DNA from 4 places in the Nonomuraea sp. NPDC003214 genome. Region 1 is predicted to be linked to each of the others. Evidence: riboswitches for the same ligand, from Rfam matches in the RefSeq annotation. Region 1 holds a riboswitch; each other region holds the start of a gene.
The links. A riboswitch is a leader RNA that binds a small molecule or an ion and turns the genes downstream of it on or off. The one in region 1 is predicted to bind cyclic di-AMP.
Positions count from the first base shown of each region.

Region 2: another riboswitch for cyclic di-AMP. It lies ahead of ACWDXC_RS28330 (C40 family peptidase); the one in region 1 lies ahead of ACWDXC_RS07480 (hypothetical protein).
Region 3: another riboswitch for cyclic di-AMP. It lies ahead of ACWDXC_RS14435 (D-alanyl-D-alanine carboxypeptidase family protein); the one in region 1 lies ahead of ACWDXC_RS07480 (hypothetical protein).
Region 4: another riboswitch for cyclic di-AMP. It lies ahead of ACWDXC_RS38045 (coiled-coil domain-containing protein); the one in region 1 lies ahead of ACWDXC_RS07480 (hypothetical protein).

Region 1 covers NZ_JBSFSX010000002.1:527,585-535,045, reverse strand. The annotation lists gene ACWDXC_RS07505 (DUF4032 domain-containing protein) at 1-726, shown strand, start outside; gene ACWDXC_RS07500 (roadblock/LC7 domain-containing protein) at 838-1,215, shown strand; gene ACWDXC_RS07495 (hypothetical protein) at 1,220-1,999, shown strand; gene ACWDXC_RS07490 (hypothetical protein) at 2,042-2,413, shown strand; gene ACWDXC_RS07485 (alpha/beta fold hydrolase) at 2,458-3,306, opposite strand; gene ACWDXC_RS07480 (hypothetical protein) at 3,437-4,231, opposite strand; cyclic di-AMP (ydaO/yuaA leader) riboswitch at 4,400-4,532, opposite strand; gene ACWDXC_RS07475 (DUF5302 domain-containing protein) at 4,699-4,899, opposite strand; gene ACWDXC_RS07470 (CBS domain-containing protein) at 4,995-5,438, shown strand; gene ACWDXC_RS07465 (rod shape-determining protein) at 5,482-6,450, shown strand; gene ACWDXC_RS07460 (hypothetical protein) at 6,456-7,400, opposite strand; gene ACWDXC_RS07455 (AAA family ATPase) at 7,397-7,461, opposite strand, start outside.
Region 2 covers NZ_JBSFSX010000009.1:83,171-90,631, reverse strand. The annotation lists gene ACWDXC_RS28345 (RDD family protein) at 1-334, opposite strand, end outside; gene ACWDXC_RS28340 (RDD family protein) at 447-1,694, opposite strand; gene ACWDXC_RS28335 (amino-acid N-acetyltransferase) at 1,780-2,349, opposite strand; cyclic di-AMP (ydaO/yuaA leader) riboswitch at 2,616-2,763, shown strand; gene ACWDXC_RS28330 (C40 family peptidase) at 2,767-3,762, shown strand; gene ACWDXC_RS28325 (LuxR C-terminal-related transcriptional regulator) at 3,789-4,001, opposite strand; gene ACWDXC_RS28320 (cytochrome P450) at 4,240-5,367, shown strand; gene lysX (bifunctional lysylphosphatidylglycerol synthetase/lysine--tRNA ligase LysX) at 5,351-6,808, opposite strand; gene ACWDXC_RS28310 (hypothetical protein) at 6,978-7,451, shown strand.
Region 3 covers NZ_JBSFSX010000004.1:435,122-442,582, reverse strand. The annotation lists gene ACWDXC_RS14450 (GH92 family glycosyl hydrolase) at 1-3,177, shown strand, start outside; gene ACWDXC_RS14445 (SMP-30/gluconolactonase/LRE family protein) at 3,170-4,081, opposite strand; gene ACWDXC_RS14440 (TetR/AcrR family transcriptional regulator) at 4,157-4,729, shown strand; cyclic di-AMP (ydaO/yuaA leader) riboswitch at 4,786-4,935, shown strand; gene ACWDXC_RS14435 (D-alanyl-D-alanine carboxypeptidase family protein) at 4,948-5,880, shown strand; gene ACWDXC_RS14430 (NADH-quinone oxidoreductase subunit N) at 5,885-7,273, opposite strand; gene ACWDXC_RS14425 (complex I subunit 4 family protein) at 7,270-7,461, opposite strand, start outside.
Region 4 covers NZ_JBSFSX010000016.1:129,784-137,244, reverse strand. The annotation lists gene ACWDXC_RS38090 (cold-shock protein) at 1-106, shown strand, start outside; tRNA gene ACWDXC_RS38085 (tRNA-Pro) at 169-242, opposite strand; tRNA gene ACWDXC_RS38080 (tRNA-Gly) at 333-406, shown strand; gene ACWDXC_RS38075 (hypothetical protein) at 440-1,024, opposite strand; gene ACWDXC_RS38070 (uridine kinase) at 1,104-1,769, shown strand; gene ACWDXC_RS38065 (TrpB-like pyridoxal phosphate-dependent enzyme) at 1,766-3,076, shown strand; gene ACWDXC_RS38060 (50S ribosomal protein bL37) at 3,078-3,155, opposite strand; gene ACWDXC_RS38055 (DeoR/GlpR family DNA-binding transcription regulator) at 3,289-4,068, shown strand; gene galT (galactose-1-phosphate uridylyltransferase) at 4,065-5,147, shown strand; cyclic di-AMP (ydaO/yuaA leader) riboswitch at 5,213-5,354, shown strand; gene ACWDXC_RS38045 (coiled-coil domain-containing protein) at 5,362-6,321, shown strand; gene ACWDXC_RS38040 (TetR/AcrR family transcriptional regulator) at 6,377-6,907, shown strand; gene ACWDXC_RS38035 (alpha/beta fold hydrolase) at 6,989-7,461, shown strand, end outside.

The DNA.
Region 1 (7,461 bases):
CTGGTCGACGCGGAGACCGGCGAGATGCACCCGATGATCAGCGAGGGCCAGCGGCTCGGCGACATCGACGCGGCGCACACGAACATCTTCGGCGAGATGCTCGACCTGGAGGCCGGCGGGCTGCTGCACCCGTCGATCGACCCGATGGAGACCGCCGAGGACGTGGTCAACCGCTATCACCGGCTGTGGGCGGAGATCACCCAGGACGAGATCATCGAGGAGGTCGACTGGCACCGCGTCGAGCAGCGCATCCGGCGGCTCAACCTGCTCGGCTTCGACGTGGCCGAGATGATGGTCCGGCGCAAGGTCGGCACCGGGCGGCTCATCGTCCGCCCCAAGGTCGTCGACGCCGGTCACCACCAGCGGCGGCTGCTCCGGCTGACCGGCCTGGACGCCGAGGAGAACCAGGCGCGGCGGCTGCTCAACGACCTCGACGGGTTCCGCGTGGCCAAGGGGCTGCGGCACGAGGACGAGGCCATCGTGGCGCACCGGTGGCTGGCCGAGGTGTTCCAGCCCACGCTCGCGGCCATCCCCGCCGAGCTGCGCGGCAAGCTGGAGACCGCCCAGCTCTTCCACGAGATCCTGGACCACCGGTGGTACCTGTCGGAGGCCGAGGGGGGCGACGTCGGGCTGGCGGCGGCGGTCAAGTCGTACGTGGACAACGTGCTGGTGTTCAAGCCTGACGAGAAGGCTTTACTGCCGGACGAGACTCCGAATATGAATTAAATTCCACAATGGCACGATAAATCCGTCGCGGTTGGGTTTTTCTTACTCCGGGCCATATAGATCCTTATCTTGTGGAAATTGCTGTCAGTCCGCTCTCCCTAAGCTGATCGCGTGCTGGGACTGGACGGCTGCCTGACCGAGGTCATGGCGATACCGGGAGCGCTGGACGCGATGCTCGTGGACCACACGAGCGGCATGGCGGTGGCCGCCAGCGCCATCCCGCCCGGCGCGGACGCGGAGAAGTCCGCCGCCGCGCTGACGGAGACGCTGCGCGCCACCGTCGACGGGCTGGCGCGCGCCTGCCCGGGCGACACCGTGCGCGTCGAGGACGTGCTGATCACCACGGACAAGGGCCACCACCTGCTGCGCCCGCTGGACACGCTCTTCGACGGGCCGCTGGTGATCTACGTCCGGCTGGACCTCGAACGCGCGAACATCGCCCTGGCGCGGCACCGGCTGCGCGCCATCTCCGCCGAACTGCTGGCGTGACGGCATGCCACCCCTGGACACGCACCTGGCCGGACTGGCCCGCGAACGCTCCACGGGCGCGCTGCGGGTCGGCCGGGCCGGCACGATCTACCTCGACGCCGGGCGGATCACGTACATGGAATGCGCCCGCACGCCGGGCGCCGAGCGGCTGCTCGCCTCCCGGGGGCGCGTGTCGGAGGCCGCGCTGCGGCGCACGCAGGCCGACGGCGGGTGCGAGCGGCTGCTGCGGGAGGGGCCGGTCACGCTCGGCGAGCTGCAGTACTGCGTGCTCGGCGCGGTGCTGGACGCGGCGTTCTTCCTGCTGCCCGCGGCGGGGCCGCGGCCGAAGTTCCGGCCGGGCGAGCGGCACTGGCTGGGCGGGCGCTGGTACTTCGACGTGGCGGGGCTGGTGCGCGAGTGCGCGCGCCGCCGCGCCCACCTGGCGAGCGTCTGGCCCGACGCCGCCGTCGACACCGCACCGGTACGGGTCTCGCCCCGGCTGCGCGGGCAGGGCGTGACGCTCACCGACGTGCAGTGGGAGGTCGTGGTCGCCGCCGACCAGGAGGCCACGCCGCTCGACCTGGCCAGGCGGCTGGGCCGGACGGGCTACGCGGTCATGCTCGCGGTGCGGCGGCTGGCCGCGGCCGGGCTGCTGCTCCCCGACGAGCGGGCCGCCCTGCCCAGACGCGCCAAGCGGCAGCCGAAGCCGGGCCCGCAGGGCGCCGGGGAGCCCGCGGAGCCCAGGCAGCAGGTGGACGTGGCCCTGCTGCTGCGGCTGAGGAAGGCGCTGGAAGAACTGGCGTGAGGACCGCTCACGCCGGGACGATCACAACGAACGGAGGACGACATGGCCGGCATGGACATCTCGCTCAAGGAGATGATGACGATCGACGGCTCGATCGGCGCGGCGATCGTCGACCACGGCAGCGGCATGGCGCTGGGCACGCTCGGCGGCTCCAAGGACCTGGACCTCCAGGTGGCGGCGGCCGGCAACACCGAGGTCGTCAAGGCCAAGCTGCGCACGATGGACTCGCTCGGGCTCAAGGACGCGATCGAGGACATCCTCATCTCGCTCAGCGGCCAGTATCACATCATCCGGCCGCTGACCGGGCGCGGCGGCAAGGGCCTGTTCCTCTACCTGGCCCTCGACCGGAGCCGGGCCAACCTGGCCCTGGCCAGGCACCAGCTCCGGGCCATCGAGGAGAAGCTGGAGGTCTGAGACCCGGTGGCTCGTGCCCGGGGCGCGGCGGGCACGAGCCACCGTCACACGCGGGAGGTGAGCCGCGTCACGGCGGCGACGATCTCGGGCCAGAGCGGGCGGGGAAGGTCGTGCCCCATGCCAGGGAACGTCAGCAGCTCGGCCCCATCGATGGCCGCCGCCGTGGCGCGCCCGCCCTCGACCGGGACGAGCTGGTCGTCCTCGCCGTGCACGACCAGCGTCGGCACCTTGACGGCCGCCAGGCCCTCGGTGCGGTCGCCGGAGGCCATGATCGCGGCGAGCTGGCGGGCCGTGCCCGGCGGGTCGAAGCAGCGGTCGAAGGCCAGGCCGGCCAGCCGCAGGACGCGCTCGCGGTCCATCTCGTAGCCCGGCGAGCCGATCACCGACCAGGTCTTGAGCGCCTGCGCCAGGACCGCCTCCCGGTCGGCCGGCGGCGCGCCGAACAGCACCGCGCCCGCGGCCTCGGTCGGCGGGGCGACCGCGGGGCCGGTGGTCGACATGATCGAGGTGAGGGTGAGCACCCGTTCCGGGTGGCGCACGGCCAGCGTCTGGGCGATCATGCCGCCCATCGACGCGCCCATGACGTGCGCCGCGGGCCAGCCGAGCGCGTCCATGAGCCCGGCGGCGTCGTCGGCCATGTCGTCCAGCAGGTACGGGGCGGCGCCCCGGAAGTCGGGCACGCCCGCCTCGTGGAAGTGCGTGGACAGACCGGCGTCGCGGTTGTCGAACCGGACGACGTGATGCCCCTGGCCGGCCAGGGCCGTGCAGAGGTCGTCGTCCCAGTGGATGAGCTGGGCGCCCAGCCCCATGATGAGCAGGAGCGGGCGCCCGTCAGGTGAGCCGAAGCTCTCGTAGGCGAGGTCGATGCCGTTCGCCGAGGCGTGGGTGGTCACGGATACTAGAATTACCTTCTAATTCGTCCCGCGTAAAGCACGCCCGGCCACCCATGCGGAAGGCTCAGGCGCCCGGCCGGGGGACGGCTCGGACGCCTGAGCTCCTTGCTGGGTCAGCTGCCCGTCAGGGTCAGCGGCCCATCAGCTTGCGGAGCCGGTCGCGGCCGAGGATCACGCCGCCACCGGCCAGGGCGAGACCGCCGGCCAGCACGGCGCCACCGACGCCACCGGTCTCCTCGCCGGCCGCCGCGGCGGCGGGCTTGGAGCCGCCGCCCGCGGGGCGCTCGCTCGCGGTGTACGCGGCCGGAGCGACGCCGCCGCTGCCGGGAGCCTCGACGCGGGGCTTGCTCTCCTCGGTCTTCTTCTCCGCCAGGATGGTCGGCGGCTGGGCCGGGTTGCGGTCCACGCGGGACCAGGCGCCGGTCGAGAAGGCCACGGGGTGGTTCTTCTTGCCCACGCCGTCGCCCCACTTGGTGATGACGTACTGGACCTCGATGTGGCCCTTGCCGCCGTTGCCGTCGACCATCAGCGTGCTGGAGTTGAACTTGCCGCCGGTCAGCTCGGCGAACGTCTTGGCGTCCAGGTCGAGCATGACGCCGTTGTTGGACGGGTTGCCGGGACCGCGGTCACCCACGAAGAAGGGCATCTTCTTGCCCTTGTAGACGACGTAGCCCTCGGTCATCAGCGGCCAGCTCGGGCTGGCGGCCAGGCCCTTCTGCATGGGCTTGCCACTGGCGGGCAGACCCGTGTCACCGGCGCGGCCGGAGGAGTCGTCCCAGAAGTAGGACGCGGTGGTCGCGCCCTTCAGCAGCACCTTCTGGCTCTCGTCGACGTCGGCGTGGGCGGCGCCGGCCCCGAAGGCGAGGGCGCCGGCGGCGGTGGCGGTGAGCAGGGCGAAGGAACGCATGCCGATACGAGCAGACATGAAAAAGTAAAGTCCTTTGTTAGGCAATGGGGAAAAGCGCTCACTCAGAAGGGCGTAGCCGGGCAGAACGCCAAACGGTCGCTACGCGGAGCGCGAGAAGTTCGGGGAAGTGGTGCCGCTCAGTGGGCGCGGGCTGGGGGTACGACGCAGCGGTACATCACAGGTAGGGTGTCCTCTCCATCTCGCCTACCGGGTTAGCTGACGGGTTCGGGCGTGGAGATGCCCTACCGGCCGCGAAGGGCCGGATTCACCCCAGAAGTTGGGTCCCCGGTTCCCGTGAGGGATTCGGCGCCAGGTGGCCGCCTCTTCCTGGTGAAGGGCTAGGTCACCACCTGGTAACGCCACCCAATGTATATGCCAAACCGGACAAACGCAAAGGTAACACCATGAATCAGGCGAAGATCTACCTAGGAGGGTCAAGAAAAGGGGGGCACGGCATTGCCGTACCCCCCTGAAACGCCAGGATCTCAGCCGCCGCTCTTGCGCCTGAAAGATCGCTTGCTGGCAGCCGGCCCGTGTGCCCCGTGAATCTTCGCGGCGTCGGCGCCCCTGCCACCCGCGCTCGTGCCCGCGGCCTGGTTGCGCTTGCGCTCCAGCGCCTCGCGGAACTTGCGCTTCATCTCGTCCTCGGGAGTCTCGCTGACTTCCGGCTCCGGTGTTTCCGCCATGGAGGACCTCCTGGTGTTGAGGGACGTACACAGCTTCGCACGATCGCCCACACGGCGCGAAACCGGGACGGCCGCCCAGCGGTTAGGGTGAGCCTGTGCGCGCACGCGATCTCGTCAGCGACTTCCCGACCGTGACGCTCGACACCCGCGCGGCCGACGCCGCCCGGCTGCTGGCCGAGCACGGGCTGCCGGGGCTCATCGTGCTCGACGACGACGGCCGTCCGCGCACGATCCTGCCCGGCACCCAGGTGCTGCGCCTGGCCGTCCCCCGCTACTGCCTCGACGACCCCGCCCTGGCCAGGGTCGTCGACGAGGAGCACGCCGACGCGTTCATGCGCGGCCTCGGCGAGCGCACGGTCCGCGAGACCCTGCCCGAGCAGCCGCGCGAGCTGCCCATCGCCGACGGCGACGCCACCCTGCTGGAGCTGGCCGCGCTCATGGCCCGCACGCACAGCCCGCTCGTCGCCGTCGTCGACGACGGCGCCCTGCTGGGCGGCGTCACGCTCCAGGCGCTGATGGGCCAGTCGCTGCCGCACTAGCTCCTTGGTGTTGCCTTGACCCGATGGCGGGCAGATTCCGGTCATGGTGAGCCCGCTCGGCCGGGATCTCGCGATCGATCTCGGCAGTGTCAGCACCCAGATCCACGCACGAGGCCGGGGCATCGTGCTCAACGAGCCCACGGCCGTCGCGCGAAGTCCCGAGACGGGCCGGGCCGTCAGGTTCGGCGCCCAGGCCGTCTGCTGCGGCGACACCTGCTGGCCGGTGCGCGGCGGCATGCCGGGAGACCCCGAGCTGGCCCGGCTCCTCATCCGCCACTTCGTGCACAGGGTGCACAAGTTCACCAGGCCGCGCCTGGTCATGGCCCTGCCCGACGGCTGCTCGCCGATCGTCGCGCGGACGCTCGGCGACCTGGCGTACGAGGCCGACGCGCGCGGCGTGGTCCTCGTGCCGCACGCGCTGGCGGTGGCCCTCGGGGCCGGAGTGGCGCTGGACGAGCCCGCCGGCGCGATGGTCGTCGACATCGGCCCCGGCCTCACCAGGATCGCCGTCCTGGCGGGCGGCGACGTGGTGACGGCCGCGTCCACCGGCGTCGGCGGCGACGACATGAACCGCGCCATCGCCCGCCTCGTCGAACACCGGCACGGCATCCTCATCAGCGAGAGCGAGGCCGAGGCCGTCAAACGCGACGCCGGCACCGCCTGGAAGCCGCTGCACCGCCAGGTCCTCGTCCACGGCCACGACCCGGAGACCGGGTGCGAGCGCGTGGTCACGGTCCCGGTGCACGACCTCTACGAGGCGACCAGGCAGCCGGTCGACGCGATCGTCCGGGCCGCCGCCCGCGCCGTGGAGCACTGCCCGCCCGAACTGGCCGCCGACCTCGGCGAGCGCGGCGCCACCCTCGCGGGCGGCGGCTCCCTGCTACGCGGCCTGGCCCGGCGGCTGCGCACCGCCCTGGCCATCCCGGTCCGCCGCGCCGACCAGCCGGTCGAGACCGTCGCCCTGGGCCTGGCCCGCTACGTCGACCGCCGGTGGCCCGGACGCACGCCCTAGCCGGTCTACTCCTGTGAGGCCGTGCGCAACGCCCGGTAGAGCAGGCGCGGGTCGCCCAGATGGTGGCGCAGCAGCTTCTCCAGGCCGCCGATCGGGACGAGGTTCTGCGGGGCGCGCGGGTCCTTGTAGTCGACGCCCGCCAGCGGCGGCAGCGCCAGCGTGAGCTCGTCGGCCAGCCGCGTCACCTGGGCGGGCTCCAGCTCGGCGCTCGCCTCGCACCGCGCGATCCCCGCCCACGGGGTCGAGGACCGTACCGGAAGCCGCACGTACCAGGCGTGCCGCCGCCAGCTCGTCCCCATGAGGAACACCGGCGTGCGCTCCCCCGGCGCGAGCGCCGACACGACCGCCGACTGCGGCGGCGGCAGGTAGGCGGTGTGGTGGGTCTTGATGTAGCCGACCGTGTTGGGCAGGTGGGTGCGCCCGCGCAGCGGGCCGTCGACCAGCAGCAGGTCACTCGTGCCGGCCCGGTGCCTGACGGCCAGGTCCACCTCCAGCTGGGTCACCTGGCGCTGGAGCGCCAGCGACAGCTCCTCCATGCTGGAGTCGGCCGCCCGCCCCGGCCGGTAGACGGCGTGCGCCGTCTTGACCTCCGGCGCGTACGGCGACGCGCTGATCAGCGAACGGCCGACCTCGATCGCCGCCAGATCCGCGCCGCCCGGCCCGCAGCGGACGATGCCCGCCGCGAACGAGGCCGCGATGCCCGGCAGCGGCATCGGCGCGTCGGCGTCCGACACCCACACGCGGGCGTCGATCCGCCGCACCCCGTCGGCCACCAGCAGCGTGTCGGGCGCGTCCACGCCGGGGCCCGGCCGGACGGGCTTCCAGTCGGCCACCGGCCGCTCGACGTCCAGGATCAGCTCGGCGCTCGTCGTGCCCAGCTCCGACAGGGCCTCCACGGCCAGCGCCGCCGCGTAGCCCGGATCCCACGGGTCGACGGTGAACCCGGTCATGGGCCCACCCGGCGCACGTGCGAGCCCTCGGTGTCGCGGCTGACCTCGAACCGTACGGGGA
Region 2 (7,461 bases), on a different contig from region 1:
CCGGATACAGCAGGGCGCGTTTCAGCCGGACCCGCGCCGGAAGACCCTCCGGGTCCACCCGAATCCCCATGATCGCCTTGCCGAAGGTGCGCCCACCCCGGGAAAGTGCGACCCAGTCATAGACCGTATAACCCAGGCCGGCGCCCACCCACGCGAACACGCCGGGCAGCCGCCCCTCGAACGCGTCCAACACCCCGACAGTCCGGAAGACGCCCCATAGCGCAATGAACAGAATGTAATAGAAGACTCCGAACACGAGCGCTTCAATGAGGCGGGCGACGAGCCGTTCCCACCATTCCGCCGGCAGCACGCCGGTCTCGGGTGTCGCGGCCATAACCTCACCTCGTCCGTTCGGCGGCCCTCGGCGTCCCCCCATTCTGGTACGGCTCGTACACACAAAACAGAGGCCGGCGCGATGCCGGCCCCTGTTTCGCTGTTGCTGAGACTTACTTGATCTTGACCACCACGGTGTTCGCGAACTTGTCGGCGAACGTCTGCTGCAGCGGCTTGTCCCAGAGCTGGGAAGCCGCGTTCAGCAGAACGAGGACGCCGCCGAGAAGCGGGCCGAGGAGCGGGATGACGCCCAGGACGTAGCCGCCCCAGGTCCCGCCGGCCCGCTTGAGCGCGGCGTCGTTGGGCAGTCCGCCGGACGGCATCGCATGACCCACCTGGACGACCTTGATGCCCATGACCATCTTGCCGACGGTCTGGCCGCTCATCTTCGTCATGAAGAAGTCGTAGGCCACGTAGAGCGCGGCCAGGAGGAGGTACTGGATGACGCCGACGATGAGGGAGCTCGCGATACCCGTCGTGACGCCGGTGACCGAGTTGTAGCTGACGACGAAGAAGATGCCCAGGATGAGGTTGATGATGAAGTAGACGACGCCGAAGATCAGGCCGTCGACGATCCTCGCCACCAGGCGCTGCCACCACTCCGCCAGCGGCGCGGGGGCGCCGGGCGGCTGGATGCCCACCGGCTGGCCGTACTGCTGCCCGTACTGGGGCTGGCCGTAGCCCTGCTGCTGACCGTAGGCGGGCTGGCCGTACTGCTGCTGCCCGTACTGGGGCTGCTGACCGTACTGCTGCTGCCCGTAGCCCTGCTGCTGGCCGTAGTCGGGCTGACCGTACTGCTGCTGGCCGTAACCCGGCTGGGACTGGGGCTGCTGGCCGTAAGCCTGCTGCTGGCCGTAGTCCGGCTGGCCGTACTGGGGCTGCTGGCCGTAACCCGGCTGGGACTGCGGCTGCTGGGCGTAACCCTGGCCGTAGTCGGGCTGGGACTGCGGCTGCTGACCATATTGCTGCTGCTGGCCGTAGTCGGGCTGGCCGTACTGGGGCTGCTGGCCCGACGGGGGCTGCTGACCGTAACCCGGCTGGGACTGCGGCTGCTGACCGTACTGCGGCTGCTGGCCGTAGCCCTGCTGCTGCCCGTAGTCCGGCTGGCCGTACTGCGGCTGCTGACCATATTGCTGCTGCTGGCCGTAGCCCTGCTGGGGCTGCTGGCCGTACTGGGGCTGCTGGCCGTAGCCCTGCTGCTGACCGTAGGGGGGCTGCTGGCCGTAGGGGTCGTCCACGCGGTAGCCGACGACCGTCGCGTCGGGGTCGGGCTGCCCCTGGGGGCGTCCTGCGTTCTGGCCGTATTCAGGGGAGTTCTCGGGGGAATCGTCCTGTGGATACGGCGGCTGTCCTGTGCTCACCGTGTCACCTCGCTTCGAGTGCGCATGTGGCACGTGTCAGGGCACATGCCTGTCCTGCCCAACGTATCGACATAGGTATCAACAATCACCTTTCTCGGCAGTCAAGGTCCGCGTCACCCGATGTCAAGTGGAGCAGCATGCGTGTGTTGCCCAGGGTGTTCGGCTTGACGTGTTCGAGGTCGAGGAACTCCGCGACGCCCTCGTCGTACGAGGCCAGGAGTTCGGCGTACACCTCGGGTGAGACGGGCGTGCCCTGGATCGTACGGAACCCGTGCCTCGCGAAGAAGTCCACCTCGAAAGTGAGACAAAATACACGTTCCAGCCCAAGCTCCCGAGCGGTCCTGATGAGAGCCGAGACCACGCGATGGCCGATGCCGAAACCCCGGGCCGAGGGGTGCACGGCCACGGTGCGGATCTCGGCCAGATCCTCCCAGAGCACGTGCAGCGCGCCACAGCCGACGACCTCGCCGCCCCGCTCGGCCACCCAGAACTCCTGGACGTCCTCGTACAGCGTGACGGTGGCCTTCTCCAGCATCTTGCGCCCGACGCCGGCGTAGGTGTCGACCAGGAGCTTGATCGCCCTGACGTCCCTGGTCCGCGCGCGCCTGACGAGCACTTCGGTCTCGGGGACCGCTAGCTCGGCGACCTGCTCCATGGCCATCCAGAGTACAGACCCCATTACGGCTCGACCCAAACTCCCGGACCGTCACTGTGCGTGCACGCTCCGGATTGCACGATTCCTACAGTTTCACGATCGGGCGAACTTGGGGCAAAGAGGGCATAAAGTCTTTTCTGTACGGCTCGCCACGAGATCACCTTGTGACCCGTCGGTTGTGAAACCTCTACAGACTCGGCAGTTCCGGTTGAGCAGGAACCAGGAGTGCATTAGTGTCCAGCGACGATGTCACCCGCGCACACCGCGCGGTCGACACGCCCAATCCCCGCGAGGGGAGCCGGGGACCCGCCGGCGGCGTCAACCCGCTGCCAGGGGTGAATCCGAGCCACGCTCGGTAGGGCTGCTCCGGCCCGAACCCGTCAGCTAACCCGGTAGGCGTCAACGGAAGGAGCTTGGTTGGACAGGCGCTCTGGCAAGAAGCGATTCGGTGTCGTCGGCTTGGCCGCCGTGGCCGCACTGGTCCTCGCTCTGCCCTTGGGCTCACCAGCCTCCGCCGACCCCAAGCCTTCGCTCAAGGAGCTCTCCGAGCAGGTCGAGGAGATGCACCTGGAGATCGAGACGCTGGCCGAGCAGTACAACGGCCAGCGGGAGAAGCTCAAGACGGCCCAGAAGGCCGCCGACAACGCCAAGAAGACGCTCGCCGCCAGCGAGGCCGAGCTGGCCGACAAGCGCTCCAAGGCGATCCTGCTCGCGCAGACCACCTACATCAACGGCGGCCTGTCGGGCACCCTGGCGTTCGTCAACTCCGACGACCCCGAGGGCTACCTCGACCTGGCGGCCACCAACTACGCGATCCAGCAGCAGCAGGGCGAGGAGATCCTCCAGCTCACCAAGGCGATGCAGGCGGCCGAGCGGGCCCGCGCCGGCGCCAAGGCCCGCATCACCGAGGTTTCGAAGATCGTCAAGGACCTCGACGCCAAGCGCGACCGGATCGTCAAGCTGGTCGGCAAGGTCGAGAGCAGCCTGTTCAGGCGCGCGCTCGGCGAGGCCGGCCGGCCGGGCACCCCGGCGGTCAAGGTCAACCTGCCGATCCCGGGCTCGGGCAAGGCCGCCCAGGCCGCCAAGTGGGCGCTCACCCAGCAGCTCAAGCCGTACATCTGGGGCGCCGAAGGGCCGCGCGGCTACGACTGCTCCGGTCTGGTGATGGCCGCCTACCAGCAGGTGGGCATCTCGCTGCCGCACTACACCGGTGACCAGTGGACCGCCGGCCGGCACATCTCCAAGGAGGAGCTGCGCGCGGGCGACCTGGTGTTCTTCTACAACGACCTGCACCACGTGGGCATCTACCTGGGCGGCGGCATGATGGTGCACGCGCCGCGCACCGGCGACGTGGTGCGGATCGCGTCCATCGCCCGGCGCCCCTTCGCCGGAGCCGTCCGCATCGCCGACTAGCCGGCGCCAGAGCCCGGCTATCGGCCCTAGATGAGCTGCCTGCGGGCAGCCCAGGCCACCGCCTCGATCGCGGTGGCCACGCCTATGCGGTCGCAGATGCCGCGCAGTCTTCGCCGCACGGTGCGACCGCTGATGTCAAGGCGCCGGCCGACCCGGTCCACGGTGACGCCCTTGGCCAGTTCGGCCAGCAACGCCAGATCGGCACGGCTCAGCTCAACGCCTTCTGTGAGCACATCCATCGGGAGCCCTCCCCCCCACCAGCACCACCCGGAGACGTCTACGGCCCGACCGGAGCGGCACATCCTCGCAGACGGTAAACGCATCCAGGAAAGGTCGTCAAGCACGAAATTCGCCGCACTTGACCTCCTCCGTTGACATGATCCGTTGTATGTGAAGTACTCGCCATATGTCGGCACTTATCGGAGCATGATGATCGATCACAGCGATCCTGACTACGCTCCTTTGACGCCAACGGACATGCTCGGGTTCGATCCATCCGACCCCGGCTTCCTGCGCGACCCGTACACCCGTTACCGCGAGCTGCGCGAGAGCGACGCGCTGCTGCGGACCCGCGGCGGACTCCTCGTCGCCACCACGCACGAGCTCTGCTCCGCGGTGCTGCGTGACGCCCGGTTCGGCCACGGCGCCCCGCCCGACGGCGAGCCGCCCCGCTCGTTCCTGATGATGAACCCGCCGGACCACACCCGGCTGCGCGGCCTGGTCAGCCGGGCCTTCACCCCGGGCATGATCAGGCGGCTGCGCCCGCGGATCGAGGCCATCACCGCCGGGCTTCTCGACGCGCTGCCCGACGAGGCCGACCTGATGAGCGCGTTCGCCTACCCGCTGCCCGTCATGGTGATCAGCGAGATGCTCGGCGTGCCGCCCGAGGACCACGAGCGCTTCCGCGGCTGGAGCGAGACGCTGGCCAGGAGCCTCGACCCGATCGTGCCACCGGACCTGATCTCCCGGACCGAGCACGACCGGGAGGAGTTCCGCGAGTACTTCCGCCGCCTCATCGCGCTGCGGCGCGAGCGGCCCGGCGACGACCTGCTCAGCGCGCTCGCCCAGGTCGAGGAGCTGACCGAGCAGGAACTGCTCGGCACCTGCGTGCTGCTGCTCGTGGCCGGGCACGAGACGACCGTCAACCTCATCGGCAACGGCGTGCTCAACCTGGTCAGGCACGGCGTGCTCGGGCGCGCCGCCGACGCGCCCCAGCAGGTGGTCGAGGAGGTGCTCAGGTACGACCCGCCCGTGCAGCTCACCATGCGCGTGGCGCTGGAGGACGTGGAGCTGGCCGGGACCGCCGTGCCCGCCGGCAGCGCGGTGCTGGCACTGGTCGGGGCCGCCAACCGCGACCCCGCCGCGTTCGCCGACCCGGACCGCTTCGACGTGGAGCGGACGCCGGGCCGGCATCTGGCGTTCGGGCTGGGCATCCACTTCTGCCTCGGGGCGCCGCTGGCCAGACTGGAGGGCGAGATCGCGCTGCGCGCCCTGGCTCAGGCGGCGCCGAAGCTGGAGCTGGCCGACCCCGCGCCGCCGTACAAGGGAAACCTGGTGCTGCGCGGGCTCGCCACCCTGCCGGTGCGGCTCAACGGGAGGGCTTGACCAGCGGGAAGAGGATCGTCTCGCGGATGTTCTTGCCGGTGAAGGCCATGATCATCCGGTCGATTCCGGCGCCCATGCCGCCCGTCGGCGGCATGGCGTACTCCAGCGCCTGGAGGAAGTCCTCGTCGAGCTGCATGGCCTCCGGGTCGCCGCCGGCCGCCAGCAGCGACTGCTCGACCAGGCGGCGGCGCTGCTCGATCGGGTCGACCAGCTCCGAGTAGGCGGTGCCCAGCTCGGTGCCGAACCCGATCAGGTCCCACTTCTCGGTGAGCAGCGGGTTGTCGCGGTGCTGCCGGGTCAGCGGGGAGGTCTCCAGCGGGTAGTCCATGACGAACGTGGGCTGGATCAGCGTGTGCTCGACCAGCTCCTCGAACAGCTCCTGGACCAGCTTGCCCTGGCCCCACTTGGCGTCCCAGTGCACCTCGTGCTTGTCGGCCAGCGCGCGCACCCGCTCCAGCGGCGTCTCGGTGGTGATCTCCTCGCCCACCGCGCCGGACACCAGGTCGTAGAGCTTCACCCGAGGCCACTCGGGCAGCCCCAGGTCGACCTCGACGCCGTCGTGCACCACCACGGTCGTGCCCAGCGCGGCCACCACGGCCTTCTGGTACATGCGCTGGGTCAGGTCGGCCATGTCGTTGTAGTCGAGGTAGGTCCCGTAGGCCTCGATCATGGTGAACTCGGGGTTGTGCGTGGAGTCCGCGCCCTCGTTGCGGAAGTTGCGGTTGATCTCGAAGACCTTCTCGATGCCGCCCACGACGAGCCGCTTGAGGTAGAGCTCGATCGCGATGCGAAGGTAGAGCTCCATGTCGTAGGCGTTGATGTGGGTCTTGAAGGGCCGGGCCGCCGCGCCGCCGTGGATCGGCTGGAGCATCGGCGTCTCGACCTCCAGGTAGCCCTCCTCGTGCCAGAAGTCGCGGACCGCGCGCACGGTGGCGCTGCGGATGCGCGCCATCTCGCGGGCCTCGTCGTTGACGATGAGGTCGACGTAGCGCTGGCGGACCCGCGCCTCGGGGTCGGTGAGGCCGACGTGCTTCTCCGGCAGCGGGCGCAGGCACTTGGCGGTGATCTGCCAGCTGTCGGCGAGGATCGACAGCTCGCCGCGCCGTGAGGTGATCACCTCGCCCTCGACGCCGACGTGGTCGCCGAGGTCGACGTCGCGCTTCCAGGCCGCCAGCGACTCCTCGCCCACCTTGTCGAGCGAGATCATCACCTGCAGGTCGCCGCTGCCGTCGCGCAGCGTGGCGAAGCAGAGTTTGCCGCCGACGCGGTTGAGCATGACGCGCCCGGCGACGCCCACCCGGTCACCGGTCTGGGTGTCGGGCTCCAGGCCCTGGTATTTCTCCCGGACCTCGGCGTTGGTGGCCGTACGGGGAAAGTTCACCGGGTAAGGGTCGACGCCTTCGCTGCGAAGGCGGTCGAGCTTCTCCCTCCGGATGCGCATCTGCTCGGGAAGTTCGTCGCTCACAGCATCAAAGCGTAGGGGATACGGCCGCCTGCAAGTTCTCGTCGGTCCGGTGAAGGGGTGCTGCAACCACGCGGAGTTACCCATGACTCACGAGCTCAGCGGAACCGGTAGGGCGCCGGGTCGGGAAGGAGCTCAAGGAGAGATCATGTTCAAGAAGATCGCGATCGCGCTCCTCGCCGCCGCCGCGACCGGCACGCTGGCTCTGACCGCGCCGGCCGCCGCCGCCTCGCCGGGCCCCTACGACCAGAGCGACCAGTGGGGTCCCGTCCACGCCAGGCACCACCTGGCCAAGGCCAAGGGGTGGGTGGGCGTCGAGTGGGACGAGCACCAGGAGTCCAACACCGTCCACGTCAAGGGCCGGCTGTACGACCTGGACTCGCGCGGCTACGGGCAGGGCGGCAGGTGCGCCTACGTCAGGTTTCAGGCCGCCGGCTTCGACCACGAGTGGGACGAGGTCTACAGCAGGAAGCACTGCGGCTACCCGGGCTCGAAGAAGTTCGGCTTCAGCGTCGACGACGTCTCCGCGCTGCGGGTCAAGGTCTGCCAGGTGCACCCGTACAAGCACTGGGTGAGCAAGTGCGGCCACTGGGACCACCTGTACGCGGCCGAGAGCGAGTGATCCACCCCGG
Region 3 (7,461 bases), on a different contig from region 1:
TTACCCGTCGTCACCGCGCTGGTCGCGGCGACGACCTTTCCCTATGGCGCCCCCCAGGACGTGACGGTGGAGCGCGATCCGGTTTCCCTGGTCAACGTCTTCCACGGGACGAAGGAGGCGGCGCCCGACTTCGACCACGGCGGCGGCGGGGGCATGACCTTCCCCGGCGCCGTCCTGCCGTTCGGCATGATGCAGTGGAGCCCCGACACGGTGGAGGACGCCGGCGGCGGCTACCGCTGGGAGGACAACCGCCTGCGCGGCTTCTCGATGACGCACATCTCCGGCCCCGGCTGCACGGGCGCGCAGGACTTCCCGGTGACCCCGTTCTCCGGGGCGGTCGGCCGCTCGCCCGCCACGCACGGCGAGGACTACGTGCAGACGTTCTCGCACGCCGACGAGCGGGCCTGGCCCGGCTTCTACTCCAGCACGCTCGACAGCGGCGTCAAGACCGAGCTGTCGGTCTCGATGCGCGCGGGCGTCGCCCGCTTCACCTTCCCGGCCGGCAAGCCCGGCACCGTGCTGCTCAACACCAGCGGCTCGGTCAACGGCGTCGACGACGGCGAGACCCGCATCAGCGGCAACACCGTCGAGGGCTGGGTGCAGACCGGCGGCTTCTGCGGCCCGCCCACCCGCTACAAGATCTACTTCCACGCCACGTTCGACCAGCCGGTCACCGCGTACGGGACGTGGAAGGACGACGAGGTGCGCCCCGGCGGCACCGCCGTCGCCAACGCCGGTCCCGCCCGGGTGCGGGGCGACGTGGTGACGTCGGACGACGTGGCCGTCAACGGGCCGGGCTCGGGCGCGTACCTGCAGTTCGACCCGGCGCGGCCGGTGCAGATGCGGGTCGGCCTGTCGTACGTGAGCGTCGACGGCGCCGAGCGCAACCTCCGGGCCGAGATCGCCGCCAAGAGCCTGGACCAGGTGGCCCGCGAGGCGCGCGGCGTGTGGGACGAGCGGCTCGGCAAGGTGCGGATCGCCGGCGGCACCGACGCGCAGCGGCGCACCTTCTACAGCAACCTCTACCACGCGTTGCTCCAGCCGCACGTGTCGGAGGACGTGGACGGCGCCTACACCGGGTTCGACCAGAAGCCGCACCAGGTGCGGCCCGGCGAGCACCACTACGCGACGTTCTCCGGCTGGGACATCTACCGCAGCGAGGTGCAGCTCCTCGCGCTGCTCGCGCCGGACGTGGCCGGCGACATCGCCCAGTCGATGTACGACAACGCGCAGGCCGTCGGCAACGTGTGGGACCGCTGGTCGCACCAGACGGCGATCACCGGCGTCATGGTCGGCGACCCGTTCCACTCGATCGTGTCCACGATGTACGCCTTCGGCGCGCGCGGCTTCGACGCGGAGGCGGCGCTGAAGGCGATGGCCGAGGCGGCCAGGCGGACCGGGCCGCGCGACATCGGCCATCCGCTGCTCGCCTACGACGAGCGGCCCGGCAACGCGGCGTTCATGCGCGAGGGGCACGTGCCGTACGACCCGTCGGCGACGCTGGAGTACGGCGTGGCCGACTTCGGGATCGCGCAGCTCGCCGCCCGGCTTGGCGAGCGGGACACGGCGGCGGAGTTCATGCGCCGCTCGCAGGCGTGGCAGCACATCTACAACCCGGGCAGCGGGTGGATCCAGCCGCGCATGGGCGACGGCTCGTTCACCTGGCCGTTCGACCCGGCCGCGCCCGACGTGTACATGGAGGGCAACGGGGCGCAGTACCACTGGCTGGTGCCGCACAACCCGGCCGGGCTGTTCGCGGCGATGGGCGGCGCCGGCAAGGTGGTGCCCCGGCTGGACGAGTACTTCGGCGAGCTGAACGCCGGACCCGCCGTGGCGCGCGCCTACCTGGGCAACGAGGTGTCGCTGCCGTCGCCGTGGCTGTACGCGTGGGCCGGGCAGCCGTACAAGACGCAGGAGCTGGTGCGGCGGGTGCAGCGGGAGCTGTTCGGGCCGGGCCCGGACGGGCTGGTCGGCAACGACGACCTGGGCGCGATGGGCTCCTGGTACGTGTGGTCGGCGATGGGGCTGTTCCCGGCGATTCCGGGCCGGGCCGAGCTGCTGGTGAGCACGCCGCTGTTCGACCGGATCACGATCGACCGGCCGGGCGGCGACATCGTCGTCAACTCCTGGGGGCAGGGCTCGTACGTGCGGTCCCTGCGGGTGAACGGCGCGGAGACGGACCGGGCGTGGCTGCCGGAGTCGTTCGCGACCGGCGGCGGGCGGCTGGACTTCGCCGTCGGCTGGTCCCCGGACCGGAGCTTCGGCGCGGACCCGGCGGACGCGCCGCCGTCGTTCGGCGACGGGACGCTGCCGTACCTGGCGGGCTTCAGCCGGGGCAGCGGCCCGGTCGAGCCGGGCGGCACGTTCGCGACGGAGCTGGCGGTCCGCTCGACGGGCCCGGCCGCCACGCTGACCTGGGAGGCCAGGCCGCCGGACGGCGTGACCGTGTCGCCGTCACGCGGCACGCTCACCGTGGGCGCGGGCGGGCAGGAGCGTCAGGCGCTGGAGGTGTCGGTGTCCGGCGACGTGCCGCGCGGCTTCGTCAGCGTGCCGGTCGTCGTGGGCGAGCGGCGGGCGTCGGTGCGGCTCAACGTGGCGGCGCGCGGCACCCCCGAGTGGCATCACAACAACGTCGGCATCGGTGACATGACCGCTCCCGGCGAGGCCAACATCGACGGGCCGGGCTTCAGCCTGTCGGCGCAGGCGCTGGCCGAGGCGGGGCTCACGCCGGGCGGCACGGTGACGTGGCGGGACTACTCGTTCACCTGGCCCGACCGCGGGCGCGGCGAGTGGGACAACGTGCGCACCGGCGGCAAGGCGCTGGAGGTGGCCGCGCCCGACGGCGCCACGAGCGTCGCCTTCCTGGGCACGGGCGTGAACGGCTGGCCCGAGTCGCAGGTCACCGTCACCTACGCCGACGGCACGACCAGCACCGGCAAGCTCGGCTTCAGCGACTGGATCCTCGACTTCGGCGGCGGGCAGCCGCAGTTCGGCAACGAGGTCGTGGCGCGCACGCCGCACCGGCTGTTCTGGGGCTCGTGGGCGTTGCAGCCGGTGCCGGCGCACGTGTACGCCTCGCAGCCGATCGCGCTGGACCCGGGCAAGAAGGTGCGCAGCTTCGCCTTCTCCGACCCGGAGGACGGCGAGCTGCACCTGTTCACCTGGGCGTTCAGGTAGCCCACACCGGGGCGGCGCCCCTCAGGCTCAGCATCATCGAGTAGAGGGACGTCGTCGCGGTGATGAAGACGCGGTTGCGCTTGAGGCCGCCGAAGACGAGGTTGGAGGCGCTCTCCGGCAGGTGCAGCCTGCCGAGGAGCGTCCCGTCGGGGTGGTAGGCGTGCAGCGACCGGCCGACGGCGGCCCACAGGCGGCCGGTGTCGTCGAGCCGCATGCCGTCGTAGCTGCCGTCGGCCTCGCCCTGCTGCTCGGCGAACACCTTGCCGCCGGTGAGCGTGCCGTCGCGGGTGACCTCGAAGACGCGGACGTGGCGGCGCTCGGTGTCGGCGACGTAGAGCAGCCGCTCGTCGGGGGAGAACGCCAGGCCGTTGGGGCGGGCGAAGTCGCCGGCCACCATGCTCACCTCGCCGCCGGGGTCGATCCGGTAGACGTGGCAGCCGTCGATCTCCGGCTCGGCCCGGTGTCCCTCGTAGTCGCCGAGGATGCCGTAGGGCGGGTCGGTGAACCAGACGGACCCGTCGGAGCGCACGACGGCGTCGTTGGGGCTGTTGAGCCGCTTGCCGCGCCACCGGTCGGCGAGCACGGTGACGGAGCCGTCGTGCTCGGTGCGGGTGACCCGGCGGGCGCCGTGCTCGCAGGAGATCAGCCGGCCCTCGCGGTCGAGGGTGTTGCCGTTGACGTAGCCGGCGGGCTGGCGGAACGGGCCCACGGCGCCGGTCAGCTCGTCCCAGCGCAGCATCCGGTCGTTGGGGATGTCGCTCCAGACCAGGTAGCGGCCCGCGGGGACGTAGACGGGCCCTTCGGCCCAGCGGGTGCCCCGGTGGAGGCGCTCCAGGTTGCGGTCACCGGTGACGTCGGCGATGCGGCGGTCGAACGCCTCGAACTCCACGGGGATGAGGTCCACCCGCTCTTCTTACCAAGATCTGCCCGGCCCGGCCAGCACCTTTTTGACCACAAGCGTTGGTCTACACTTGTTGGCATGGCGTTCACGGAAAGGTCCGAGGCCACGCGCACGGCGATCCTCGGCGCGGCCCGCAAGCTCTTCGCCGAGCAGGGGTTCGCGGGCACCACCATCCGGAAGGTGGCCTCGCTGGCCGGCGTCGACCCGTCCATGGTGATGCGCTACTACGTCAACAAGGAGGGCCTCTTCCGCGCCGCGGTGGACCTGCGGCTCAACCTGGAGGAGCTGCCCGCGCCGCCGCGCGAGCGCCTCGGCGAGGCGATGGCGCGCCACTTCCTGTCCCGCTGGGAGGGCGACCTGTCGGACGAGGCGATCATGCTGCTGCTGCGCTCGTCGTCCACGAACGCGCTGGCGGCGCAGAGCATGCGCGACGTGTTCACCTCCCAGGTCGCCTCGTTCGTCGGCCGGGCGCTCGGCTGCGGGCCGGAGGAGGCGGCGCGGCGGGCCGGGCTGGTGAGCACGCAGCTGCTCGGGCTGGCCTTCACCCGCTATGTCGTACGGCTGCCGCCCGTGGTCGCGATGTCCGCCGAGGAACTGGCGCGCAGTGTGGGGCCGGTGGTGCAACACTATTTGACGGGCGATTTGCCATAGTTTGTCAAGTTTCGTACCTTATGCGCGCAATGCCCGGACCGTGGGCCCGTTCGCCGGGCCCGCGGCCGCCGAATCCGCGTCACGCGGAACCGGGGACCCACTCTCTCTTGGGGTGAATCGGCGCGCAGGCTCCCCCGGCCGCGCCCGTAGGGCACTTCCAGGCCCGAACCCGTCAGCTAACCCGGTAGGCGGCATGGAAGCAAGGAGCACAGCCCCTCATGCCCACCTCCCTCTTCTCCAGCGCCCGGCCGCGCCGCTGGGGCCGCGCCCTGGCCGGCGCCGCCCTCGCCGCCGGCGTCCTGACGACCGGCACGACCACCGCCCACGCGGCCACCACAGCAACCCCCGCCACCACGGCCTCTTTCGCCGGCCCGGCCTCGTACGCGCCCGCTGACGCGCCCGCCGTGCTCGGGCGGGCCGCACTGGTCGTCGACACCTCCACCGGCGAGGTCCGCTACAGCAAGGACGCCGGCGAGCGCCTTCCCGTGGCGAGCCTGACCAAGATGATGACCGCCCACGTCGTGCTCCAGGAGGCCGACCCGGCCGACGTCGTCGAGGTGACGGCCGAGGACGTGCGCTACGCGGCCCGGGGCGGCGCGGCCGTCGCCGGGCTGCGCGCCGGTGACCGGCTGCCGGTGCGGGACGTGCTCCACGCCCTGTTGCTGCCGTCCGGCGCGGACGCGGCCCACGTGCTGGCGCGCACGTACGGGCCGGGTGTCGAGGGGTTCGTCGGGAAGATGAACGCGGCCGCCCGCGAGCTGGGCATGGCCGACACCCTGTACGTCAACGCCGACGGCATGCCGACGAACGGCGGCGGCCACTCCACGGCGGCCGACCAGGCGCGGCTGGCCGAGGCGGTGCTGCGGAACGAGACGCTGAAGTCGATCACCTCGGCGCGCTACCACTCGGTCGAGGCGACGAGTGAGCACGGCTCCTACTCGTGGCGCAACACCAACCGGCTGCTCGCCCAGCCGGGCGCGGTCGGCGTGAAGACCGGCTACACGCGCGCCGCCGGTTACACGCTGGCGTTCGCCGCCGAGCGGGACGGCCGGCTGCTGGTCGGGGTGATCCTCGGCGAGAGCGACTCCGGCCGCCGCTTCGACACCGCCCAGGCGCTGCTCGACTGGGCCGCCACCGCCGGGAAGGCGTGACGGCTCAGGCGGCCTGGCCGAGCAGGACGCCGCCGCCCACCCCGAGGGCGAGCGAGGCGACGGCCGCCACGCAGGCGACCGCGCGCGCCAGGCCCGGAGGCGGCGCGGCCGGCGGGTCGCCGCGGAACACCACGGCGACCCAGCGCAGGTAGTAGTACAGGCTCGCCACGGTGTTGACCAGGACGAGCACGGCCAGCCAGGCGTGACCGCCGTCCCACGCGGCGGCGAACACGAGCACCTTGGCGACGAACACGGCGGCGGGCGGGATGCCCGCGAACCCGAGCAGGCACACCACGAGCGCCAGCCCGAGCCCCGGCGCGGCCCGCCCCAGCCCCCGGTAGCCGTCGAGTGTGCCGCGCCCGGTGGCGGCCACCACGGCGAACGCGCCCACGTTCGTGACCGCGTAGGCGGCCAGGTAGAACAGCACGGCGGGGCGGGCGAGCGCGGTGTGCTGGGCGACGGCGACCGGCACGAGCACGTACCCGGCCTGGCTGATCGTGGAGTAGGCGAGCAGGCGGCGCACATCGTCCTGGTGGAAGGCGGCCAGGTTGCCGAGCGTCATCGTGGCGGCGGCGACGATCGCGACGAGGACGTCCCAGCCGCCGGGCCCGAGCTCGTCCGCGACGCGCAGCAGCGCCGCCAGCGCGCCGATCTTGGGCACGGTGGTGACGAACGCGGCGACGGCGACGGGGGCGCCCTCGGCCACGTCCGGCACCCAGAAGTGCGCGGGCACCCCGCCCGCCTTGAACAGCAGCCCCGCCAGCAGCAGCACCACGGCGCAGGCCGTCGCCGCGCCGGGCGCGAGCGCGAGCGCCGCCCCGGCCGCCCGGTAGCCGGTGGCGCCCGCCAGGCCCGACAGGAGGGTGACGCCGGCCAGCATCAGCACGCCCAGGAACGCGCCCATCAGGTAGTACTTGAGCGCCGCCTCGGTGCCCGGCGCGTCCTTGCCGAACCCGGCGAGCGCGTAGGCCGGGATGCTGGCCAGCAGGTACGCCGGGACGAGGACGAGCAGGTCACCGGCCCCGGCCAGCAGCACCGAGCCGAGCGCGGCGAGCATGACGAGCACGTACGCCTCGGCCTCGCGGCGGTGCCCGCGCGCCTCGGCGGCCACCAGGGCGATCACCAGGAGCGTGCCGCCCGCCACGACGGCGCGGGCCGCCTGGGTGAGCGCGTCGGGCGCGTACGAGCCGAACGCGGCGTCCCCGGCGGCGGTGACGGTGGCGGTGACAGTGGCGGCGACGGTGGCGGCCAGGGCGGCGGCGAGCGCGGCGGCGCAGATCCACGCGACCGCGCGCTGCCGCCCGCGCGGCACGAACATGCCGGTGAGCAGCCCGGCGACCGCCCCGGCCAGCAGGAGCAGCTCGGGCAGCAGCGCGGCCGGGTCGTCGTTCACCGGCCGGCCAGCGAGGAGAGCGCGGCGGCGGCGGGCTCGACGAGGTCCAGCAGCCACCGGGGCGCGACGCCGATGAGCACTGACAGCGCCAGCAGCGGCGCCACGGCGGCGGTCTCGGCGGGCCGCAGGTCGGTGACGCGGCCGGTGAGCTCGCCCGGCCCGCCGAGCAGCACCCGTTGCAGGGCGCG
Region 4 (7,461 bases), on a different contig from region 1:
CGAGGGGTACCGGAGCCTGCGCACGGGCGAACGCGTCACGTTCGAGATCGTCCGGCGCGAACAGGACGGCTTCCAGTACGTCGCCGAGAACGTACGGAGCCTCTGACCGCCACCCACTCAGTCACGCAGAAGGCCCCACCCGGGATCGGATGGGGCCTTCGAGCTGGGTCGGGGCGACAGGATTTGAACCTGCGACTTCTTGCTCCCAAAGCAAGCGCGCTGCCAAGCTGCGCCACGCCCCGTCGGCGCCGGGTACGCACACGCTCCGGGACTCCGGTACGCTTACGCCCTGACGACCGGATGAAGTCTAGACCAGAGTTCGACCGGTTCGCGCGGACGTAGCTCAATGGTAGAGCCCTAGTCTTCCAAACTAGCTACGCGGGTTCGATTCCCGTCGTCCGCTCCACAGCCGTAAGGCCAGCTCGGGCCCCCTGCCGCCTCAGGCGGGGGCGCACAGTCTGTTGAGTTCCGCGATGTCGGTCCGGATGTCAGCGAGCACCTCGTTCGGGTCGTTCATGACCATGCCGGTCAGGCGGAAGTTCAGCTCCTGAAACTCTCTGGCCAGCCTGGTGACCTTCTGCCCGACCGCCCCGTGGGCGTTCAGGGCCACGCCCATCAGCTCCGAGTACGCCTGCTGGGCCGCGCCTGCCTGGCTGCTGCGGGTGTCGCCGGCGTTCCGGCTGTAGGCGTTGAGTGCGGCCGTCGCCTCGGCGCAGCCGATGGGGGGAACCGGGGGCAGCACCACGGACGTGACGGGAGCAGCGCGGGTGGTCTCCGGATCCGGGGGCGGCGGGTCCGAAGGCGGGCGGCTGGTCTCCCGGTCGGGCGACGGGGAGTAAGGGGACTCGGACGGGGGCGAAGTCTCTTTCTCGATGGGTTGCGCGGCGGGCGGGGCCAGGTATGCGATCAGCGCGACCACGGCCGCCACCGAGGCGGCGAGGGCGCTCACGGTCGCCGGCCAGTTCAGCTGACGGCCCTTGTCCCCGTCCGTCGCGGGCCGCTGCGCCGATCCGTTCTGCGTCATGGCCTCATCGTGGCCGAGTGATCGGGCCGGGTCCAGGAACGCAGGAGCACGCGCATCGGAGCCCGTAGGCTCGGACGTGATGCGTGCACGACCGATCTCGATGGAGGCGCTGGTCGAGGAGCTGGCCGAGGCGATCGCGGCGGGGCCGGGCGACGGCTGGGCGCGGGTGGTCGTCGACGGGGCTCCGGCGGCGGCGCCCGGCGAGCTGGCCGACCGGCTGGCGGCGCCGCTGCGGGTGCGCGGGCGGCAGGTGCTGCGGGTGTCGGCGGGTGACTTCCTGCGGCCTGCGTCGCTGCGGCTGGAGCACGGGCGGACCGATCCAGACGTGTTCTACGACGACTGGCTCGACGTGAAGGGGCTGCTGCGGGAGGTGCTGGAGCCGCTGGGCCCGGGCGGCTCGGGGCGGGTGCTGCCGGCGCTGTGGGACAGCCGCATCGACCGGGCCTTCCGGCTGCCGTACGAGACGCTGGCGCCGGGCGGGGTGCTGCTGCTGGACGGGACGCTGCTGCTGGGGCGGGGGCTGCCGGTCGAGCTGAGCGTGCACCTGTGGCTGTCGGCGGGTGCGCTGGAGCGGCGCACGCCCGAGTCCGAACGGTGGCGGTTGCCGGCATATGACCGCTATGAGCGGGAGGCGCGGCCCGCCGAGACGGCGGACGTGCTCGTACGGGCCGATCATCCGGGGCGCCTGGCCATGCGGGAAGGCGACTGGAACGGCGGCGCGCGGCGGCGCAGACTGGGTGGATGATCCCCAGCCACTGGTACAACATCGTTCCCGACCTGCCCGCGCCGCCTCCTCCGCCGCTGCATCCGGCCACCCGGGAGCCGGTGGGGCCGGACGATCTGGCGCCGCTGTTCCCGATGGAGCTGATCGGGCAGGAGGTGAGCCAGGAGCGGTTCGTGCCGGTGCCGCAGGAGGTGCTCGACGTCTACCGGCTGTGGCGGCCGACGCCGCTGGTGCGGGCGCGCCGGCTGGAGCGGGCGCTGGGCACCCCGGCCAGGATCTACTACAAGTACGAGGGCGTCTCGCCCGCCGGGTCGCACAAGCCCAACACAGCTGTCCCGCAGGCGTACTACAACGCGCGTGAGGGAGTGCGCCGGCTCACCACCGAGACCGGGGCGGGGCAGTGGGGCAGCGCGCTGGCGTTCGCGTGCGCCCAGTTCGGGGTGGAGTGCGAGGTCTGGATGGTACGGGCCTCCTACGACCAGAAGCCCTACCGGCGCTCCCTCATGGGGGTGTACGGCGCGACGGTGCACGCGAGCCCGTCACCGGTGACGATGTCCGGCAGCAAGGTGCTGGCCGACCACCCGGACTCGCCGGGGAGCCTGGGCATCGCGATCAGCGAGGCGGTCGAGGCGGCGGCCGGGGCGGCCGACACCCGGTACGCGCTCGGGTCGGTGCTCAACCACGTGCTGATGCACCAGACGGTGATCGGCGAGGAGGCGCTGGCGCAGCTCGACGAGCGGCCCGACCTGGTCATCGGCTGCACCGGCGGCGGGTCGAACTTCGCCGGGCTGGCCTTCCCGTTCCTGCGCGGCAAGCTCGCCGGGGAGGGCGGGCCGGTGCTGCGGGCCGTCGAGCCGGCCGCCTGCCCGTCGTTCACGCGCGGCCGTTACGCCTACGACTTCGGCGACACGGCCGGGCTGACGCCGCTGCTCAAGATGCACACGCTCGGCCACGGGTTCGTGCCCGACCCGATCCACGCCGGCGGGCTGCGCTATCACGGGATGTCGCCGCTGCTGTCGCACCTGTACGAGCTCGGGCTGTTCGAGGCGGTGACCCGGTCGCAGACCGAGTGCTTCGAGGCCGGGGTGACGTTCGCCAGGACGGAGGGCATCGTGCCCGCGCCGGAGCCGACGCACGCGCTGGCCGAGACCATCGCCGAGGCGCGGCGGTGCGCGGAGAGCGGCGAGGCGAAGGTCATCCTGACGGCGCTGTGCGGGCACGGGCACTTCGACCTCGCCGCCTACGACCGCTACCTGTCGGGCGAGATGACGGACTTCACGCTGCCGCAGGAGCGGATCGACGAGGCGCTGAGCGAGCTGCCCGGGTGAGTCAGCGCGCCGTGGGGCGCTTGCCGTGGTTGGCCTTCTTCTTCTTGCGTGCCTTGCCCTTGCGTGCGCGCTTGGCCATGTCGCATCCCTCCTGGTGATGGGCTCTCTCAATGTCTCCCGCATCGGGGCGCTGGACAAGCGTCCCGAGGACCTAACATTCCCCAACATATTCGTGTCATAATTTGGTGGAATCTGTTGGAAGGAGCGGGGGCGTGCTCGCACAGCAGCGTCAGCAGGCGATTCTCGAACGCGTCCGCAGCGCAGGCGGGGTCCGGGTGGCCGATCTCGTGCGCGAGCTCGGCGTCTCCGACATGACGATCCGCCGCGACCTGGAGGTGCTCGCCGAGCGCGGGCTGCTGGAGAAGGTGCACGGCGGCGCCACGACGCTCGGCCCCGGCTCGACCGAGGAGCCGGGGTTCACCGCCAAGTCGGCCCGCCAGCAGCAGGAGAAGGAGTCCATCGCGCGGCGCGCCGCCCAGCTCGTCCGGCCCGGCACCGCGGTCGCCCTGTCGGCCGGCACCACGACGTGGGCGCTGGCCCGTCACCTGATCGGGGTGCCGGAGCTGACCGTCATCACCAACTCGGTCCCCGTGGCCGAGGTCTTCCACCGCAATCCGCGCGCCGATCGCACGGTCGTGCTCACCGGCGGCGTCCGCACCCCCTCCGACGCGCTCGTCGGCCCGGTGGCCGTGGCCGCGATCCGGCGCCTGCACGTGGACACCCTGTTCCTGGGCGTGCACGGGATGAGCGTGCGGGCCGGGTTCACCACGCCCAACCTGCTGGAGTCCGAGACCGACCGGGAGCTGGTCAACGCCGCGCACCGGCTGGTCGTGCCCGCCGACCACACCAAGTGGAACACGGTCGGCATCAGCACGATCGCGGAGCTGCGCGAGGCCGACGTGGTCATCAGCGACCCCGGGCTGCCCCAGGAGGCACGTACGGAGCTGGCCGAACGCGCCGGCGAACTGATCATCGCGGAGGGCTCGCAGTGAAGCGCACCATCACCCATCTGGCCGACGGCCGGGAGCTGATCTACTTCGACCGGCGTGACGACGCCGACCGGAGCGCGATCGACCGGCGGCCGCTCGATCCCCGGCCGGTGGCGTCGGAGCTGCGCTACGACCCGCTGACCGAGGAGTGGATAGCGGTGGCCGGGCACCGGCAGACGCGCACGTTCCTGCCTCCGGCCGACGAGTGCCCGCTGTGCCCGTCGTCCGACACGCGGGCGTCGGAGATCCCGGCGGACGACTACGACGTGGTCGTGTTCGAGAACCGGTTCCCGTCGTTCTCCCGCAATCTCGGCAGTTACGCGGACGTGGGCGGGCTGAGCGAGGTCCGGCCGGGTGTGGGGCGGTGCGAGGTGATGTGCTTCACCTCCGAGCACTCCTCGTCGTTCTCGCAGCTCTCCGACGACCGGGTGGAGCTGGTCATGGAGGCGTGGGCCGACCGCACGGCCGAGCTGTCCTCGATCGAGGGCGTGGAGCAGGTGTTCTGCTTCGAGAACCGGGGCGAGGAGATCGGCATCACGCTCTTCCACCCGCACGGCCAGATCTACGCCTATCCGTACGTCACGCCGCGCGCCAAGCTGCAGCTCGGCGCCGCCAGGCGCTACGCGGGGCGGCGGCCGGGGCGCAACCTGTTCGCCGACGTGCTGGCGGCCGAGCGGGAGGCGGGCACCCGGGTGGTGGCCGCCAACGAGCTGTGGACGGCGTTCGTGCCCGCTGCCGCGCGGTGGCCGTTCGAGGTGCATCTCTACCCGCATCGCCGGGTGCCGGACCTGGCGGCGCTGTCGGAGGCCGAGCGGGCGGCGTTCGCCCCGCTCTACACCTCGGTGCTGCGCGCGCTGGACGGGCTCTTCGGCGTCGCGATGCCGTACATCTCGGCCTGGCACCAGGCGCCGGTCCGGCAGGACCGTGAGCTGGGCTATCTTCATCTGGAGCTGTTCAGCATCCGGCGGGCGCCGGGCAAGCTGAAGTACCTGGCGGGATCGGAGTCGGCCATGGGAGCCTTCGTCAACGACGTGCTCCCGGAAGAGGCGGCACGCATGCTTCGATCACAGGTAGATCACTAATTGATTTCCGATTGATGTCGCATTACTCGTGATCTACCACTACTATCCCTTCAAGCACGGTCATAGCACCGTGTACGCCTAATCCCGGGCGAGTTGCCCGGGAGCCGGGGACCCATCCGCACCTGGGGTGAATCCACTTCGGTGGTAGGGAAGCGACTCCCATGCCCGAACCCGTCAGCTAACCCGGCCGGCAGAGGGAGAGGAAACCCCGCACGTGGCGTCAGCGTCCCCCACGCGACTTGCCATCGGCGTCGTCACCGCGGCAGCGATGACGTTCGCCACCTGGTCAGCACCGGCCGCGGCCGAGCCCAAGCCGTCCGAGAGCCAGCTCCGCGGCGACCTGAAGCAGCTCAACAAGAAGGTCGACCAGCTCATCGAGCGCTACAACGCCAAACGCGTCGAGCTCGCCAAGGCCCGCGAGGCCGCCGAGGCGGCCAAGAAGCGGCTCGCCGCCGCCGACCAGGCGCTCGCCGCCGCCCAGCTGAAGGTGGCCGAGCTCGCCAGACTTCGTTACCAGAGCGGCACGCTGGGGCTGCCCTACTACATGGTGCCGCCCGACGGGGCCAGCGCGGCCGTGGTCGAACAGCTCACCGCCGAGCAGCAGGCCATCGTGGCCGGCGTGGCCGCCGCCCGCGACGAGCAGAAGAAGGCCGCCGACGCGGCCGCCGCCCTGGCCCGCCGGCTCAGCGCCGACACGACCGAGGTGGCCAAGCAGCGTGACGAGGCCGAGGACGTCATCGGCGACATCGAGAAGAAGCTGGAGGACCTGATCCCGTTCAGCACCGGGCGGCGCTCCGACGGCACCTGGGCCCCGCAGCTGCCGAGCGGCACTGACAACATCACCGCCCGCACCCGGGCGATGAAGGCGCAGATCGAGAAGAGCTTCAAGCTGCCGTTCAGCGTCGGCTGCTTCCGATCGGGCTCCAGCGGCGAGCATCCGCTGGGTCGGGCCTGCGACTTCATGATGAGCGCCGGCGGCTCCATGCCCACCGCGGCCAACAACGCCCTCGGCGACCGCATCGCCGAATGGACCGTGAAGAACCGGGACAAGCTCGGCGTCAAGTACGTGATCTGGAAGCAGCGGATCAACCACGGCTCCGGCTGGAACGCCATGTCCAACCGCGGCAGCATCACCGAGAACCACTACGACCACGTCCACATCTCGATGCACTGACGAGGCCGGCCGGCTCGGCGTTGACATAATATGTAGATCGGTCTAGTTTTTCGGCATGGGCAAGAAGGGGGCCGAGACTCGGCTGCGGATCCTGGAGGCGACCCAGGAGCTGGTCGAGGCGGGCGGTTATGCCAATGCCGGGCTCAACCAGGTGATCGCCGCCAGCGGGGCGCCGCGCGGGTCGCTGTACTTCCACTTCCCCGAGGGCAAGGACCAGCTGGTCGGCGAGTCGATCCGGCGGGCCGGGGCGGCGATCGGGTCGGCCTTCGACGACCTGGCCGTGGACGAGGTGCTGCGGCTGCTGGGCGATCGGCTGGAGGAGTCGGGCTGGCGCAAGGGCTGCCCGGTGGCCACCGTGGCGCTCGAGATGGCCGCCGCCAGCGACCCGCTCCAGCAGGCGTGCTCGGAGGTCTACACGTCGTGGGAGGCCGCCCTGCGTACGCGGCTCGCGGGGCGGCCGGACGCCGACGATCTCGCCGTCACGGTCCTGGCGCTGATCGAGGGGGCGCTGCTGCTGGCCAAGGCGCACCGCAGCCGGGAGCCGCTGGACCGCGTCGCCGCCGTGCTCGCCGGGCTGCTGCGCTGACCCCTGGGGCCGCCTTCCCACCACGGAGGCGGCTCTTTTTATGGCCAGAAAATATGTAGACCGATCTATTGAGGAGCTTCCTTGGACGCGATCGTCTTCGGCGCGACCGGCTTCGTCGGCCGGGCACTCGTCGCCGAGTTGCTGGGCCGCGGGCAGCGGGTGGCGGCGGCCGTGCGGACCGACACCCTCACCCCGTGGCTGGCCGAGCGGGGCGTCGCCACCGGCGGGCTGAGCGTCGTCACCGCCGACGTCACCCGCCCGCTCACCGGACTCCCCCGGGCACGCGACGTCTACAACGCCGCGGCGCGCTTCGCGTTCGGCCTCGGCGTCGAGGAGGCTCGCGCCGTGAACGTGACCGGGGCGCTCCACGTGCTCGAATGGGCCGCCACGCTCCCCCGCCTGCGACGGCTCGTGCACATCAGCGGCTACCGGGTGAGCGGCGTCCGCCCCGACTACGCCCGGCTGGGCGCGTACGAGGCGTCCAAGGCCGAGGCCGACCTCGCCGTTCATGCCAGGGCGCGCGAGCTGGGCGTCCCGCTGACCGTCGTCAACCC